2 regions of the Dehalobacter sp. MCB1 genome follow, and region 1 is predicted to be linked to the other one. Evidence: riboswitches for the same ligand, from Rfam matches in the RefSeq annotation. Region 1 holds a riboswitch; the other holds the start of a gene.
The links. A riboswitch is a leader RNA that binds a small molecule or an ion and turns the genes downstream of it on or off. The one in region 1 is predicted to bind cyclic di-GMP.

Region 2: another riboswitch for cyclic di-GMP. It lies ahead of A7K50_RS09390 (DUF5667 domain-containing protein); the one in region 1 lies ahead of A7K50_RS06475 (diguanylate cyclase).

What each region holds. Positions count from the first base shown of each region.
Region 1 covers NZ_LXPC01000010.1:16,256-24,350, forward strand. Annotated here, with positions in the region: gene A7K50_RS06460 (AMP-binding protein) at 1-1,514, shown strand, start outside; gene A7K50_RS06465 (agmatine deiminase family protein) at 1,707-2,738, shown strand; gene aguB (N-carbamoylputrescine amidase) at 2,770-3,645, shown strand; cyclic di-GMP riboswitch class I at 3,734-3,819, shown strand; gene A7K50_RS06475 (diguanylate cyclase) at 3,875-5,548, shown strand; gene A7K50_RS06480 (heavy metal-binding domain-containing protein) at 5,645-5,965, shown strand; gene A7K50_RS06485 (alpha/beta fold hydrolase) at 6,191-6,883, shown strand; gene A7K50_RS06490 (hypothetical protein) at 6,932-7,384, opposite strand; gene A7K50_RS06495 (hypothetical protein) at 7,717-7,911, shown strand; gene A7K50_RS06500 (polyprenyl synthetase family protein) at 7,917-8,095, shown strand, end outside.
Region 2 covers NZ_LXPC01000012.1:336,005-344,099, reverse strand. Annotated here, with positions in the region: gene A7K50_RS09405 (DUF3102 domain-containing protein) at 1-164, shown strand, start outside; gene A7K50_RS09400 (DUF1659 domain-containing protein) at 253-480, shown strand; gene A7K50_RS09395 (DUF2922 domain-containing protein) at 519-758, shown strand; gene A7K50_RS09390 (DUF5667 domain-containing protein) at 897-2,141, opposite strand; cyclic di-GMP riboswitch class I at 2,122-2,206, opposite strand; gene A7K50_RS14350 (CAP domain-containing protein) at 2,348-3,175, opposite strand; gene A7K50_RS09380 (TolC family protein) at 3,236-4,315, opposite strand; gene A7K50_RS09375 (cell wall-binding repeat-containing protein) at 4,566-7,403, opposite strand; gene A7K50_RS09365 (S8 family serine peptidase) at 7,938-8,095, opposite strand, start outside.

The sequences.
Region 1 (8,095 bases):
ACGACCACGGTAATGAACGGGTCTTTACCTTTACCGACCTGAAAAAATACTCGGATAAAACGGCGAACATGTTAAGCGAAGCCGGGATTTGCAAGGGTGACAAAGTCATGCTGATTCTGAGAAGGCGTTATGAAGTGTACATAGCGATTCTGGCTCTGGCCAAAATTGGTGCGATCTATATTCCTTCTTCCAATCAGCTTACGCAGAAGGATATTGTTTATCGCAATAATGCCGCATCGATTAAAGCGATCATCGCCTATAATGATCCGATAATTCTCGACCATGTCGAAGCTTCCAGGGAAGAATCAGTAACGCTTGAGACGCTTTTTCTGGTCGGGGCTAAGCGTCCAGGCTGGGTTGATTTTAGCAGCAGCATGGAGGCCGCTTCCGAAAATTGGGTCCGGCCGACAGGTGCTGACGCCACAACGAACGACGACACGATGATCATCTATTTCACGTCAGGGACCACGAGCATGCCCAAAATGGCTATTCAGAGCTTCACCTATCCGCTTGGTCATATTGTGACGGCCAAATACTGGCAGCGCGTCGTGGATGGCGGGCTTCACCTGACGGTTTCCGATTCCGGTTGGGCTAAATTCGGCTGGGGAAAAATTTACGGCCAGTGGATTTGCGGAACGGCACAGTTTGTCTATGATATGGACAAGTTTATACCTGAGAAGCTGCTGGAAATGATGCAAAAATATAAGCTGTCTACGTTTTGCGCGCCTCCAACCATTTACCGTTTCCTGCTGGAAAACGAATTGGAAAAATATGACCTGTCTTCAATTGTCCACTGCTCCACAGCCGGGGAACCTTTGAATCCGGATGTCTTTAACAGATTTAAAAGTCTGACCGGCTTAAGCATTTTAAATGGATTTGGTCAGACTGAGACAACGGTATTGGTCGCGAACTTTGAATGGCTGGATATTTATCCGGGAGCGATGGGCAAACCGAATCCGGCCTATAAGATCGATGTGGTTGATGAAAACGGAGCTCCATGTCCTCCAGGCGTTGAAGGGGAACTGGTCATCCGCGAGGCTGATTCCAATAAGCCTGCCGGGTTGTTCTGCGGGTACTACAGGGATGAAACTGGAACCAAAAAAGTATGGTATGACGATACTTACCACACAGGGGATATGGCCTACTGGGACGAACACGGCTTTTTATGGTTTGTTGGCCGCAATGATGATGTTATTAAGGCGTCCGGCTACAGGATCAGTCCTTTTGAAGTTGAAAGCGCGCTGATTGAACATCCCGCTGTCGTAGAGTGTGCTGTAACCGGCGCCCCGGATGCCGTCAGGGGAACGGTCGTTAAAGCAACTGTTGTGCTGGCCAAAGGCTATACGGCTTCCGAAACGTTAAAAAAAGAGATCCAGGACTATGTCAAAAAGGTGACGGCTCCATACAAATACCCGAGGATACTTGAATTTGTCGACGAGCTGCCGAAGACGATCGGCGGCAAGATCAAACGCGCCCAGATCCGTCGCGAAGATACGGAAAAGTTTCAGGGATAAAGAATAACTTTTAACATATACCTATCAATCATTGAATATTGTGATGATGCACCCCACATTATCGTGGGGTGATTTTATGCCTTGAAAAGTGGTGAGATTTTCATGTAAAATGAACTATAAATAATCAATAGGATAAATGTCAATTTGAAAGTAATGATGGATATATGTTGTTGCTGAAGAAAGGATAAACTGATGTTTCCGAGCGATTTGAACTATAGAATGCCTGCGGAATGGGATAGACACGAACGTACCTTTATTTCGTGGCCAGTTCGGGCATCAATGTGCCACCCCGAAGACTACGAGGCTGTTTGCGAGGGCTATACCGACATTATTCGAGCTATCGGGGAATTTGAACCCGTCACCGTGCTGGTAAACCCCGACGAACGATCTCTGCTCGAAGGCCGCTTTCGGAACAGGCAGATTGAGCTCCTGCCGTTGGCGCACAATGATGCCTGGCTTCGGGATAACGGGCCGACGTTTATCGTCAATGATCGGGGAGATACAGCCGGCATCAACTGGCACTTCAATGCCTGGGGCGGCAAATACCCGGACTGGGATCTGGACAACCAGGTCGCACCGCAAATATTGAAGCACCTTGGACTAAAACCGTTTGATGCGCCCCTGATTATGGAAGGCGGCTCGCTGCACGTGGACGGAGATGGTACACTCTTGACAACGGCCGAATGTCTGCTCAATCCGAACCGTAACCCTGATTTTTCCCGGGAACATATTTTGGAACTATTGAAGAAATATTTGAGTATCCACAAAGTCATCTGGCTGGAAAAAGGCTTATACGGGGATGAAACAGACGGTCATGTTGACAATATCGCTTGTTTTGCTTCGCCTGGCAAAATCGTGATTCAGATCTGTGACGACCCTTGCGATCCGAATTATGCGATTACCCGGGAAAACCTCGCGGTGTTAAACCAGGAAACGGACGCCAAAGGAAGAACCTTTGAAATCATCCCAATACAACAGCCTCCCGCCGTATTTGCCGACGGTAAACGCCTGACGTTGAGTTATTTAAACTTTTACTTTGTTAACGGCGGAATTATTTTACCTGTATTTGGGGGCCAGGCTGCCGAAACCGATGCCCTGGCTATTCGGACCCTGAGCGGGATTTTTCCGGAAAGACGGATCCGCACCATTGATGGAATGGCAATTATTGGGGAAGGCGGCAATGTTCACTGTACCACCCAGCAGATGCCTGCGGTAGATCTATAAAAATAATAGGCAGTAGGGAAGGAATTTAACGATGAGAAACGTCAAAGTGGCAGCAACACAAATGCGCTGCACCAGTAACGTTGAAGAAAATATTGCCGGGGCAGAGACACTGGTCAGGGAGGCAGCGGCCCGAGGAGCCCAGATTATCCTGTTGCAGGAACTGTTCGAGACCCCATATTTCTGTCAGAAAGAAAAATCAGATTATTACGGATATGCGAAAGAGCTAGAAAATAATCAGGCGGTCAGGCATTTCCGGCAAATCGCCAGAGAGCTGGAAGTCGTCCTGCCAATCAGTTTCTATGAGAAGAGAAACTATGCGCGCTACAATACAATTGCCATGATTGATGCCGACGGTGAGATCCTCGGCAAATACAGAAAAAGCCATATCCCTGACGGGCCGGGCTATGAGGAAAAATTCTATTTTAACCCCGGTGACACAGGCTTTAAAGTCTGGCAAACGCGCTACGCCAAGATTGGGGTCGGCGTCTGTTGGGATCAATGGTACCCGGAAGCTGCCCGCTGCATGACCCTGATGGGGGCAGAGATCCTGTTATATCCGACGGCCATCGGTTCAGAACCGCTGGACCAGACGATTGATTCCAAAGACCATTGGCAGGCCTGCATGCTCGGCCACGCTGCCGCGAACCTGATCCCCGTGGTCGCTTCCAATCGGATCGGCGTCGAGGAAGATGAAGATTCCAGGATTACCTTTTACGGTTCCTCCTTTATTGCCGGACCACTTGGCAAAAGAATTGCGGAAGCAGGGCGTACTGAGGAAACTGTACTGGTGGCTGAGTTTGACCTCGATCAGCTTGAGGTCCAGCGCCTGGAGTGGGGAATCTTCCGGGACCGTCGGCCTGATTTATATGGGATTATTGCTTCCTATGACGGAGAACTAATAGACTGATTCGTAAATTAAATAATTATACAATAATTGATTATTCATACATTTATTGACAGATTTCGTGTATTTTACTATAATTAAATCAAATCAAATGATCCTTAGGCAAACCTGTTGAAAAGCAGGGACGCAAAGCTACGAGTCTAAGTGCTGAAGCATATTGACAGTCGGGTTGCACACAGAAGATGAAAACCGCGGCTGCTTTGGCCGCGATTTTTTTTGAGGGAGGATCTACATGACAGCCGATTCCATCGTTGCAGCCAGTATTTCGATTACCTTGGTCTTGTTAATATCTTACGGATTTTTATATTTTTCCGAAAAGAAACATTATTTCTTAGCATGGAGTCTTTCTGTCTTAACGCTGATGATAACCTATCTTTCCAGAACTGCATTGCTGGAAACCAACAGCCCGTCCGTGGTGCTTCAGATTATCAACTATGCCTCTTCGATCGCAGGGTACTGGCTGGTATTCAAGGGTACGCAGTTGTTTTTTAGCAGAAGCTATCCGGTGTTCTGGGATATCGGCACGGGCTTTCTGATCCTTGCTTTTATATGTATTGCTGTTCAGGGAATCCCGACAACCGCTCTTTTACTTCTGTCTGTTGTCTGGATCATTGCATTATTGTCCAAAGCCGCTATGACATGCTTAAAAGCAAAAACACCGCAAGGCCCGATCCGAATAATACTTGGCTATACCTATATTTTTTGGGCCTTATCGATTTTACTTTATCCGTTGTGCAAATTAATTAACGTTATTCCACCGTCTGTAGGTTATTTAGTTGCCGGTGTTGTTGGTCTACTTGCTTATCTCAATATGCAGGCCCTGTATTTTCAAAGCATCCGGGAGGAGCTTGAAAGCAAAGAAGCAAATATCAGAAAACTTGTCATTTATGATAAATTAACCGGGGCCTACAGTCGTACCTATTTTGAAAATACGTTGGAAGATTTCCTGGATAAAACCCTCATGCCTGCAGCATTGGTCATGGGGGATTTTAATGGTCTGAAACTAATCAACGACACCTTTGGTCATGAAAAAGGGGATGAATTACTTGCGGACGGGGTCAGAATTATGCAGGAGACCATTGGCCCGGAAAATGTGATTATCCGATGGGGCGGGGACGAGTTTATCATTATCATGCCTGGTGTGCCGCTTGATCAGGCTGGCGTGCTTTTAAACAATGTCAAGGATAACTTAAAAATCTCCCGCCCGAAAACAGTACCGATCGATATCTCGTTTGGCTCGACGTTTTTTGAGAACAGGGAACAGCCCTTGGCAGAAATGATCAACCAGGCTGAGGAAAAAATGTATAGCAACAAACTGAATGAAAGCAAGAAAACCCGCCTTGCGATCATCGAGTTCCTGGAAAAACTGCTCTGGGAAAAAGATTATCAGACGGAAGCCCATGTCATGAGGCTGAAAAGTCTGGTCAGTAAATTTGGCAGTCAGATCGGCTTATCCGCAAGGGAAATCGTTGAACTGGTCCAGGTTGCGATGCTGCATGATATCGGCAAGATTGGCGTTCCGGGGGAAATCTTAAAAAAACAAGGTGACTTGACCCCGGAAGAATGGAGCATCATGAAAAAACATTCTGAAATCGGCTATCGGATTACGCAGTCTTCCAGGGAATTAGCGCATGTCTCGGAAGCCGTTCTCGGTCATCATGAATGGTGGAATGGGAAAGGTTACCCGCAGGGGCTGAAAGAAGATGAAATTCCGCTATTCTCGAGGATTGTATCCATTGTGGATTCCTACGATGTGATCACGCATGAAAGGCCTTATAAACGGGCCATGGACCCGTATAGTGCACTTGTTGAAATCAATAAATGCGCCGGCAAACAGTTTGATCCGTATCTGGTTACTGTTTTTAATAAGATTATGCAGGAATCCCTTGTTGTGAATGATAGGTAGCTGCCAAAAGGCGAAGAGGAATATAAATAAATACTTGGAGTGATATACTTATAGTAACGTTAACCTTATGAAATAGAGTTATTGGAGGAAAACAACATGATTTTAACAACGACACCGTCCGTAGAAGGACGCAGGATCACCGAATACTACGGGGTGATTACCGGAGAAGCCATTATGGGGGCCAATATTGTCCGCGATATTTTTGCGAGTATCACCGACGTAATCGGTGGACGTTCCGGAACGTATGAAGGCAAGCTGCAGGAGGCCCGCAATATTGCGTTGAGAGAAATGGAAGACCGGGCGTTCCAGATGGGCGCCAACGCCGTAGTCGGTATCGATCTGGATTATGAAGTTATCGGAGCCAACGGCAGTATGTTGATGGTCAGTGCTTCCGGGACCGCCGTAAGAGTAGAATAATCCCGAAATATTCAAAAGATACCCGCGAGCTCTGTACCAGCGGGTATCTTTCTGCTAGGCTAAGGGTATTGGAGTCTCTCAACCAAAGGATTAAATAAAAACCATTTATTAATATCTTCATCATAGTTTGTACTGTAAGCAGTACGTAGTAACAATACTTCGGGATACGCGAGATTTTCTACAACATACATGCAAAAGCCAGATAAAGACTGGAGGCAGTGATAGATGAACGCTATAGATGATGAGAAAACGAAATGTCTAATCATTCACGGGTTTGGTGGCGGGGTACACGAAGTGAAGCCTTTGGCCGAATATTTGACTGCTCTTGGTTATGATGTTATTTGTCCTATATTAAAAGGCCATTCAACAACCAGACATGAAATGAAAAAAGCAACTTATCTGGACTGGATAGATTCTGCTGAACGTGAACTTTTAAGATTAAAAGAAATTGGGGATGAAATTCTGCTGATAGGGTTCTCCATGGGAGGGCTGATTGCATTTAATCTTGCTTGTAAACATGATATTAAGGCCATTGTGACAATCAATACGCCCATCTTCTATTGGAACATATACCAAGTGTTTCGTAATATTGCGGATGACGTCAAGAACAAGAAGCCTAACCACATCAAGAGGTATTTACAAGCAAAAAAGATCTCACCGTTTTTGTCTATGATCCAATTCTTATTATTATTGCACCAAACGAAGCCAAAATTAAAGAAAATAAATTGTCCAATCTTAATTATTCAGGCTGAAGATGATGATACTGTAAGAAGAAAGAGTGTGGATTATATCAATAAACATGTGTCTTCGGATAGGAAAAAGATTAGATATTTCCAAAAAGGTGGTCATTTGATCCTTCTAAGTCCGATGGCCGAACAGGTAATGATATGTGTTGAAGATTTTTTACAAGACAAATAAGTTGAGCTTTATTTCGTAAAGCTGTACAAATGTATTGCAAAACGGTTCCTATGATGCGTTTTTCTTATAACCTTTAAATAAATAATAGCGAAACAGTAGTCCTAGCGTAATCCCAAACACAATTGAACCGATCATTTCTGAATAATAATCATTAATAGGTCTATGCGGAATAAAGTTACGCCCTTCAATAAGCCACATGAAAATGACTTCTAATGTTAACCAGTTTAATAAACTAATGCCGATACTTTTGACTATAAAATAGTCATGATCTAAGAATTTAAGTGCGTAGTAAAAAACAAGAGATAATACACAACCTAATATGATGGAATATATCGCTCCGAGGATATCATTAGGCCTGTCCAGTGTTATCATAAAGCTAGTGAGCTGATATACACTATACTTGGCAAATCCAAAGGTCATTAGAATTCTTGTCACGATTTCATAGGGAATCGTGGATAAAGCTCCCATAAACATAGCTAAAGTGGGTTTATCGTATTTCATCTTTCGTACTACCTTTATATCATAATATTCAAGACTAGTATTCCCAACATAAACATTTTTACAATTCTTTTTTTGCAATTCCTATGATAAGTTTGAGCAAGCCCATGCCCGCTGCAGTCGGGGCAGGGCCTTTATTTATACTGTCATGGGATAAAATATAAAATTCGACAAAACATTCTATTATTCACTGAAGGAATATGGCGCTATTTGAAGAATTTTCCTTATAAATGATCAAGCTGAAGGGAATTCATCAGAATGAATGGAAACTTTGACAAAGACTACTTTCAGTAAGACAAATGGTAAATTTTTTTATTATGAAAGGGGTTTTCAGGATGAACTATGAAGGTATTGCCAATTTTGTTCACGAGTGCGTCAAAAATCCCAAATTGCTAACCCAGGCTGACCAGCAGAGTAAAAATATCGTAAAACCCACTGAACTTCCTGTTATTCAAAATGTTTTTTCAAGGGGTAAGGTATCCGGGGGCGCCATTGCCATTGAAGTCAGTCCGCTTATTCAGTGGGCATAGAATAAATGAATTTTCAGCTTGATCAAAACATCTTTGCAGAAATTAATAGGATTATGGAAGCAACGAAACTTAGTGCTGAAATGTGTCAAATGATTCAAAATTCATTGAATGCAGACAGTAGTACGGGTGAATTATTTAAATGGGCCTATTTAACCACTATGAGTTGCGAGTGTACAGGGGGAAA
Region 2 (8,095 bases), on a different contig from region 1:
CCGATACCTTCTTCGATCTGACGACAGCGCTCACCAATCTGGCGCATATCGATCCGAACCTGAAAGAAGAAAAAAGAAAAGAAGCCAACCGGCTGATTGAATACATGGCAGAGACGATTAAAGAGTGGCCGCCCCCCAAGAAGCCGCTTAGATTTAGTTCCTGATTTTTTTTGGGAACCTTTGGACAAGCCAAGCATAGTATGTACAAGACAGCCGTAAGCTGTCCAATAAAAGGGAAAGGAGATGATGGGAATGGCCGTTGTTTCAGCGCCATCCGGCGCCGCTCTGGTATTGGTTTATCAGACCGGAGTCAGCACCTCCGGTGCTCCGATAACCAAACAGCGAACCCTTAACAATATTGTTTACAATGCTTCGAATCAAGCTGTCTATGAGGCGGCTCACGCCATCTTCGATCTGTCGGAATATACGCTGCTTGACGTTTACTTCAGAAGAACGGATGAATTGACAAACGAAGCGTAAAGCGGAGGGCAATTTCAGGCGTCAAGGAGGTGATTCAATTGGCTGTGACCACCAACCGAACAGCAAGATTAACTTTCGCGACCACCGGAGGGAACACGTTTTCCCTAACGGTTCCCCAACCGCGAGAGGATATCCTGCTAACTGAAGCCATGGACGTTATGAACTCGCTTATAGCAAGCGGGATATTCCTCACGACAAACGGTGCCCTTACAGGGGTAAAGGATATAAAGGTCATTGAAACCACGACCAATGACCTTTATGATCCTCCGCAAGTGTAAGCGGGCAGTACCGGCATAAAAGATGTAAACCACAAAACAGACAGCCCTGGCACTTTATCTGCCTGATAGCTGTCTGTTTCTTCTAAGGAGGTATTTAATGTGATTTGAATGATTCTCAGTTATCGAAAATATAAAGTCCTATCTTTTTCCTTGCCCTTTATCGTTATGCCCGTTATTTGAAGAGGTATTTATGACCGTGTTCTGAACGGCCTGTGCATCCACTGTTGTTTCATCCGAAGTAGACTGGCCATCGGCTGTGGCATTCTGATCGTCTGCAACTGTTGGATCCTGTTCGTCCCCTGCTTCCAGGCTATCTTCCTGGTCGCTCACGGCTTGTTCCCTAATGGTTTTCTTGTATTCCTTCATAATTTTGGCTTGCTCTTTCAAGGCTTCCTTCGTTTCTTTGTTCGTCTCTACTTTGATTTTCTGAATATCTTTCCTAAGCTCCTGCATGTCGTTTTTGTACTGTTCAGCCTGCCCGACTTTTTCCAGGGCAGCTGCAATGGCAGCCTCATCACCTGAAGCACGGGCTTGTCCCAATTCTGCCTTGGCTGCCGTAAATTCCTGCACAGCTTCTGCATAGGCTTCTTTCGCGGCTACATAGGCTTTAATCGCAATGGTATTCTGGACTTCGGCTTGGATAATATTCTGCATGATTTCAGCCTGTTCTTCTGTCAGACCGCCGGTGATTTTAAGGACGATCTTGTCGGCATCACTTTGGACAAGTTCAATGCTGGCAAGTAGATTGCTGATGACGGTATTTTCTTCTGTGTCAACTGCCGCCGTTTCATCCGTGGCTGTCTCATCAGTAGTTGTTTCTTCCGTAGAAGTTGCTACAGCTTCTTCATTTACAGCATTATTATCTGCACCATCGGTTTCAGTTCCTTCAGCTGCTTCGGTATCTTCAATGATTTGTTGCACCTGAAAGTTTGCTTTTTTAATAGTATCTGAATATGCTCTCAGAACCTGCTCCATCAAATCAAGCTGGTTCTCTTCGGACATGATTTCCGCTTCGGCCAGTCTTTCATTGGCAAACTCAACCAGCAGTTCCGCTTTTCCTTCATCAGAGAAAGTTACAGCAACCTGGACATTTTCAATCATCTGTTCGATTGAATAGAGCCAGCTGTCCGGTGTTACACCGGCTTCATCTTCAACAGCTGCTTCATCTGTTGGATCTGTGGCGGTTGGATCTACAGTAGTAGGATCTACGGTCGTGTTGGGAGTACTTGCTAAGATTTCCCCAGTGACCGTGCTTTCGCCGGTTGTTGTTTCAGCAAAAACACAAGAAGGTGCGACCGCAATAATTAAAAGGACACAGAGAATCGAAACCAGAATCTTTTTATGGATCATTCTATTTACCCCTTTCGGTAACCCGGCTGTCATAACCTTTCGGCCTTAGACCCGTGGCTTTGCGTCTCTGTCTTTCGACAGATTTGCCATTATCGTTTTGGCTGAGGTCATTATAGTATAGCTACTTTAAAAGTTCAATTGTTTTGGGTCCTTTTTCAGACCAATGGGGTACAAAAAATGAGACTTTAGTCTCAGAAAATGATTCGAAATTTATACAATTATTTTTGATATCTATCCGATCAGTCTGTAAAGATCTGTACAAACACATAACCGTACACCGGGCTTTTTGAGATGCCGATGCCGACTGAAGCATAGGAGGCATCCACGATATTGTCTCTATGCCCCTCCGAATTCATCAGGTCAAGATGAGCAGCTTCAACCGAACTGTCTCCTGCGAGGTTTTCTGCAGCACTGCTGTATGTAATACCTAAGCTGTGAAGCAGCGTGAAAGTGGATCCCCAGGTAGGCGATATATGGGAAAAATAATTGTTACTGACCATATCTTCCGCTTTCAGCTGCGCGGCATTTGTCAGCTTCGGGTTAAGCTCAAGCGAAGAAATTCCGGCTTTGGAGCGTTCAGAATTAATCAGAGCCAGCATTTGTTGGATTTCGGAGTTGGTGCTGGGGCTGGCCGCAGGTTCGGGTGGATTAGGATTGGCTTCTTCTGAAGAGCTTGTTTGTGGTACGCTTGTTTTAGAGCTTTTCGGCGTTTCTGATATCGTTTCCGGGACTTGTACTACTGCTTGTTTAAGCGTTTTGCTGTCTGCCTCTGAAGAATCGATTGATTCTTCGGTTGCCTGATCTATTGTCTTTGATGTAATCTGCTCCTGTGGTTTTGATTTAGCATCCGACAACGTGCTAAGATCTTCCTGAGCCGAGACTGCCGTAGTGATCGGTGCCTTTTCCCCAGAAGACATATTTTTTGAAGATGTATCCTCCGTCAATATGTTTTTCAAAGAAATCGGTAAGGGCAACGTAAACGTAACCAGGAGTATAAATGCTGCCGCTAACACCAAAACCTTATATACTTTGCCCTTCATCGCTGTCCCACCGTCCTTTATGCTCAATTAGTCCTTCCTGAAATTAAGAAGTGTCTTACTGACACTTCTTAGACATATACATTGAATTTATGCACCTGTACTCGAAGATACAATCAATCCTCTCTTAGCCCACTCGTACTGGCGATAAGCCTGCATCACTGTATCTTTCGCAATCTCGGTCGTTGTCTGCTGACTCATATACGTGCTTCTTTCTGTTTCAAACTGGATTTCCGAAATCATTCCCAATTTGTATTTGAGCTGGGCAATCTTCCATTTGCTTTCGGCTGTTGCCATCTTTTTGGTTTCGACATCCAAGGCTTGCTGTTTGTCCAGAACAGTTTGATAGGCCCTATAGAAATTGTTTTTAAACTTCCGTTCGGAATCAAGCGAGTAGGAATCCAGAATATAATCATAGCTTTTGCCCTTGGCATCCAGATAATCCTTATCGACGTCTATGCCGGCAATCTGGTCTTTCGTTACATTAGGAACATCATTAACCGTAAGTACACAATCATAATCCTGGTTAAGATTTAAATTAAACTGCTGGAGAATGGACTCCTTAGCCTCTTTCAGGTTCTGTACCGCTGATTCAAGTGCCAGGAGACTATTTTCTGCCTCATCGACAGTCAGCTGAGTTACCATCCCAAGTTTCTGCTGTAGTTTTAATATCTTTACCTGCCGTTCAGCCAAAGACTTCTTCACCATTAAATCGTCCAACTGGTAACCGATCGCATTATAGGAGATATACAGCATCTCCATACTCCAGATCAGTGTATTGTTCCCTTTTTCAATATTTAATAGCGTGTTTGTCGTATTGATGGATGTATAGGACGATTTTTGCTGATCAAGAGCAGCTTTTTGAGCAGCAAGCAAATAGCTGATAGCAGCCTCATATTGTGGGTTTGCGCCGGTGCCCCCGCCATAAGCTGCGTTCACCGCGCTCCATTGAGCCAGAAGTGCATCCATTGCAGCAATTCCCTGTGTCTTTCCATTTACAGCATTAGTATATGTACTCATATTTTCAGAAATTATCGGATTTCTGGCATTCATCAATGATTCAATTTTATCAAAATCAAGTGTTGCCACGGTATCAGCAAATGCTTGTACTGGAAATAAAAGTCCCAAGAATGCTATTAAGGTCATGATTATTAACTTTCTCGAACGCATTAAGATTCCTCCAAGAAGTATTGACATCTGATTCTAACAACCATCATACTTCGTGCAGGCTGTTTCGTCAATATTCGGAACTGTCGAAAAAAAGTCCCATGGAAATATACACCTTGTCATTAGACGCTTACCTTACAGTTAACCGCTATGCGTGGCACACTAAAAAGGAGCCGAGCTCAAAATTCTTTTGAGTCGACTCCTTAAAAGTTGCTATCAGTTTTCTAACATCTATATTAGAATTGGTTAGCAATTATTGGGTTACTGTAACACCTGTAGATGGTACAGAAATTTTATTGCCTGCTGTATCAACAATATTGATAGTACCAGAGATAGCTTTAAGTGTTAATCCAGAAGCAATATTTGCTGCTGTAACATCTGCTTCTAATGTCAGAACTACAGTAGTTACATCATCTCCAGCAGCCGTAGAAACTAGATCATTTGCAGCTAATTTGGATCCACCGATGTAAAGTTCGAAATCAGTGTCTACTGCAAGTGTATCAACTTTTTCTGAGAAAGTTAACGTAACTTTATTTAATGCAGTTAACTTCGCAGAGGTGATTGTCGGAACAACGTTTTCTTTGATATTTACAGTACCAGTGTATGCATCAATGGCTACAGAAGAACCTAATGCTTTAACATTGGTAATAGTGATATTACGGAGACCTGTGAACAGGTTTGAGCCAGCTTGCAGGTTAAGAACAACAGCCTGTTCAGTAGCAGCGGTAACTGTTCCTGCAGGAGTATCCGCTCCAACTGCTAACAGAGTGACTGATTGTACTACAGCACCAGCAACAGAATAGTTATTAACAGCAGTAGCGGAAGCCCCATCAACTGCTTTATCAAAAACTACTTCAACCTTATTGTTATCAACACCTTGTTTTACAGTACCTGCTACTACAGCAACTTTAGCTGTACTAGCACCAACACCATCTTCACCACGGGTGAAGGATACAGCCTTAACAGCATCAGCAGCTATTCCAGCAGTACTATTTAGGTTTGCAAACGCTAAATCTACAGTGTAGACAGCAGCTTTGGTATCAGCTCCAGCAACAAGGTTAGCTAAAGCTACACGAACAAGCCTCTTATTGTCAACATTCTTATAAGCTACAGCTACAGCTGCAGGGTCAATGTTAGTGGTTACATAGTCTTTAACATAGGAACCAACAGCATCAACTGTAGAACCGCCAACAACAGTTACATCTCTATCAAAAGTAATTTCAAGATACTGTTTTCCATCAGCAGTGTCAGCAACAACTGCAGTAGAAGTAACTTTAGGGCTAGCAATATCTTTTACAAAACTTATTACTCTTGATGTGTTGTCTCCAGCTTCACCACTTAAGTCTGTGAAAGCAGTTACGCCCACAACTGTTGCTCCTTCAAGAGGATTAGTTACAGTAATTTTGTAGTTCGTTGCATCAGATGTATCTTTTTCAGTTTTTGTGGTTGCATTTCCAACAATAGCTACAGTCGGATTCGCTGCTAACTCTTCAGAAAACTTAACATTAAATGTTATCGCTCCTGTTTGAGTAATGGAAACAAGTGTAGGTTTGGTACCGTCAAGAGCACCCTTAGTGAATGTGGTAGTAGCAGGATTAGTTGCAAGAATATTATTATTTTGGTCCTGTGCACCGATGAACTGTGCAGTAATGACTTTACCAACAGCAACACCAGCATCAATTGTAAAGAGAACTTCTGATTTGCCAGCTGCAAAGTCAGTAGCAACAACAGCAGCAGTGTTATCAGCAAAAGTATAAGTTACAGTTCCTAAAGTTTTCATTGGTTCAGAGAAAATCACTTTGTAAACGCTAGAAGAAACTTTAGTTGTTGAAACAATCGTTGGGGCAGTAGTATCTGCTGCAAAAGTATACATTTGGGTATACTTTGTAATTGTTTCACCAGTTTTAGCTTTAATAAGATCAACAACAACATCATAGCGTTTGGAAAGAGCATTTGTAGCAGTTACTGTTAAGGTTAAGCCATCATCGCTTAATTTGCCTGTTAAAGCACCTGAAGCGATAGTATCTAATGTATTAATAGCTACAGTATTAGCTACGAATGCACCACTTACACCATCTGCAAATAAAGTTGCTTTGTCAACTACTTTATTAAATACGATTTGTATTTGAGTAGCGTTTATTGAGCTTACTGATTTTACTGCTAATCCGCCGTAAATAACAATACCTACAACAGTATTAGATACAGCAGTACTTCCACCAACAGCAATAACTTTACTGGTAGCAGAAAGCTTAGCATTTACTGTAGCAGCTGCAGCAACATCACTGCTACTTGCCAGAGCTACGAAAGCATTGTATTTAGCTGCTAAGGGAGCAACAGACAGAGCATCAACACAGGACAAGCCGTTGGCAATATAAATTCTGTCATAGGTGAAGGTGAGGGCTTTAGCAACTTCATTATTGGTTGCAAAACGATCAGCACCAGCAATACGGGTTACGCCAGCGATGTCATCAACTTTAGTAGTACCACCAACAATGTACTTGGTAGCGCCAACGAGACTGGAACTGGCAACGCTTCCATCCTGGCTAGCCAGAACAATCGCAAATTTGTTTCTAGCAGCATAGGATGCAACTGACAAAGCGTCAGGAATAGCATCATAGCCAACTACAAAAGTACCTGCAGGGCTGGTCAATTTAGCATTGATCGCAGCAGCAGTAGCCTGACGGCCAGCGCCTTTCAATGTTTCAACAGTAACACCAGCCATGGCATCAACTTCAGCAGCAACAGCATCGGAAATAGCACCGACAACATAAACCTTGGTTGCACCGAGAGCTGCGATTTTAGCTTTTACAGCAGCATCTAAGGAACCTTTGAAGGTCAAAAGGATCGGGGCATTCTCCTGGCCTGCTAAAGGTGCGGCAGCCAGAGCGTCAACGAGGTTAGCTTGATCGGCAGGAGCAAGTACAACTGATGTACCCCAAGTTCCTGCACTGGCGATATCGAGAGCGGTTTCTACACGGCCTGCACCGGAAAGTCTGGTGCTGTCAGCTGTAGCAGCAAACATAGCAGCAGGCATCAGGGTCAGAACCATAGCAATGATAGCTAATACGGCTATCTTCTTCGTTCTACTCATTTAGTCAAATCTCCTCTCTTTCTTTAAAAAGGGTTTTTTTGTCTTCGGGCAAAACCGATTCAATCAGTGGTATTTTTATATCTGTCTTGGAATCAGTCTCCCTTTACTCGAATGCGGAATCTCTTTCTTCACCCCCCTTAACAGTGTCGCAAAGATTATCCTTAGACATTGCGCAATATCTAAAGGCACCACCCAACCCGGGGGCGTCCCCCCTCTGAGCCTCGTTCCTCAGGGGCGGTTATCCCTTTAGACGTTCTATGGGTAAAGAGAAGCTTATGTAATGAGCTTCTCATACCTCCATATATTATTCTTTAAAGAACTCAATATTCCTGCATAAGCACGCAACTTTTTTCACAGGAAACATTGGTATTCCTTAAGAAATTGACATAATCACCCAAATTAATCGCGCTATGTTATTCTACAATATTCGCGCAAAAATTTCCACTGTTTTTTTAGTGACATTCTGTTCACCGTCCCTCTATAAGACGGATTTTGAGGCATTTACCTGACGCAGGGGACAAATTGCTTCTTATTTTACAGTAATCCGAGCTGCCGTATCTCCGTCAAGACACTACCCGGCAATGCTTTTGCCCCGCCGATCGCTATCACGGTTTTGCCTTTGTAGGATGACAGCAAAGTTTTTTGACCTGCAGACAGACCGCTTTGGGAAACGAGCAAAATATTGGATGAGC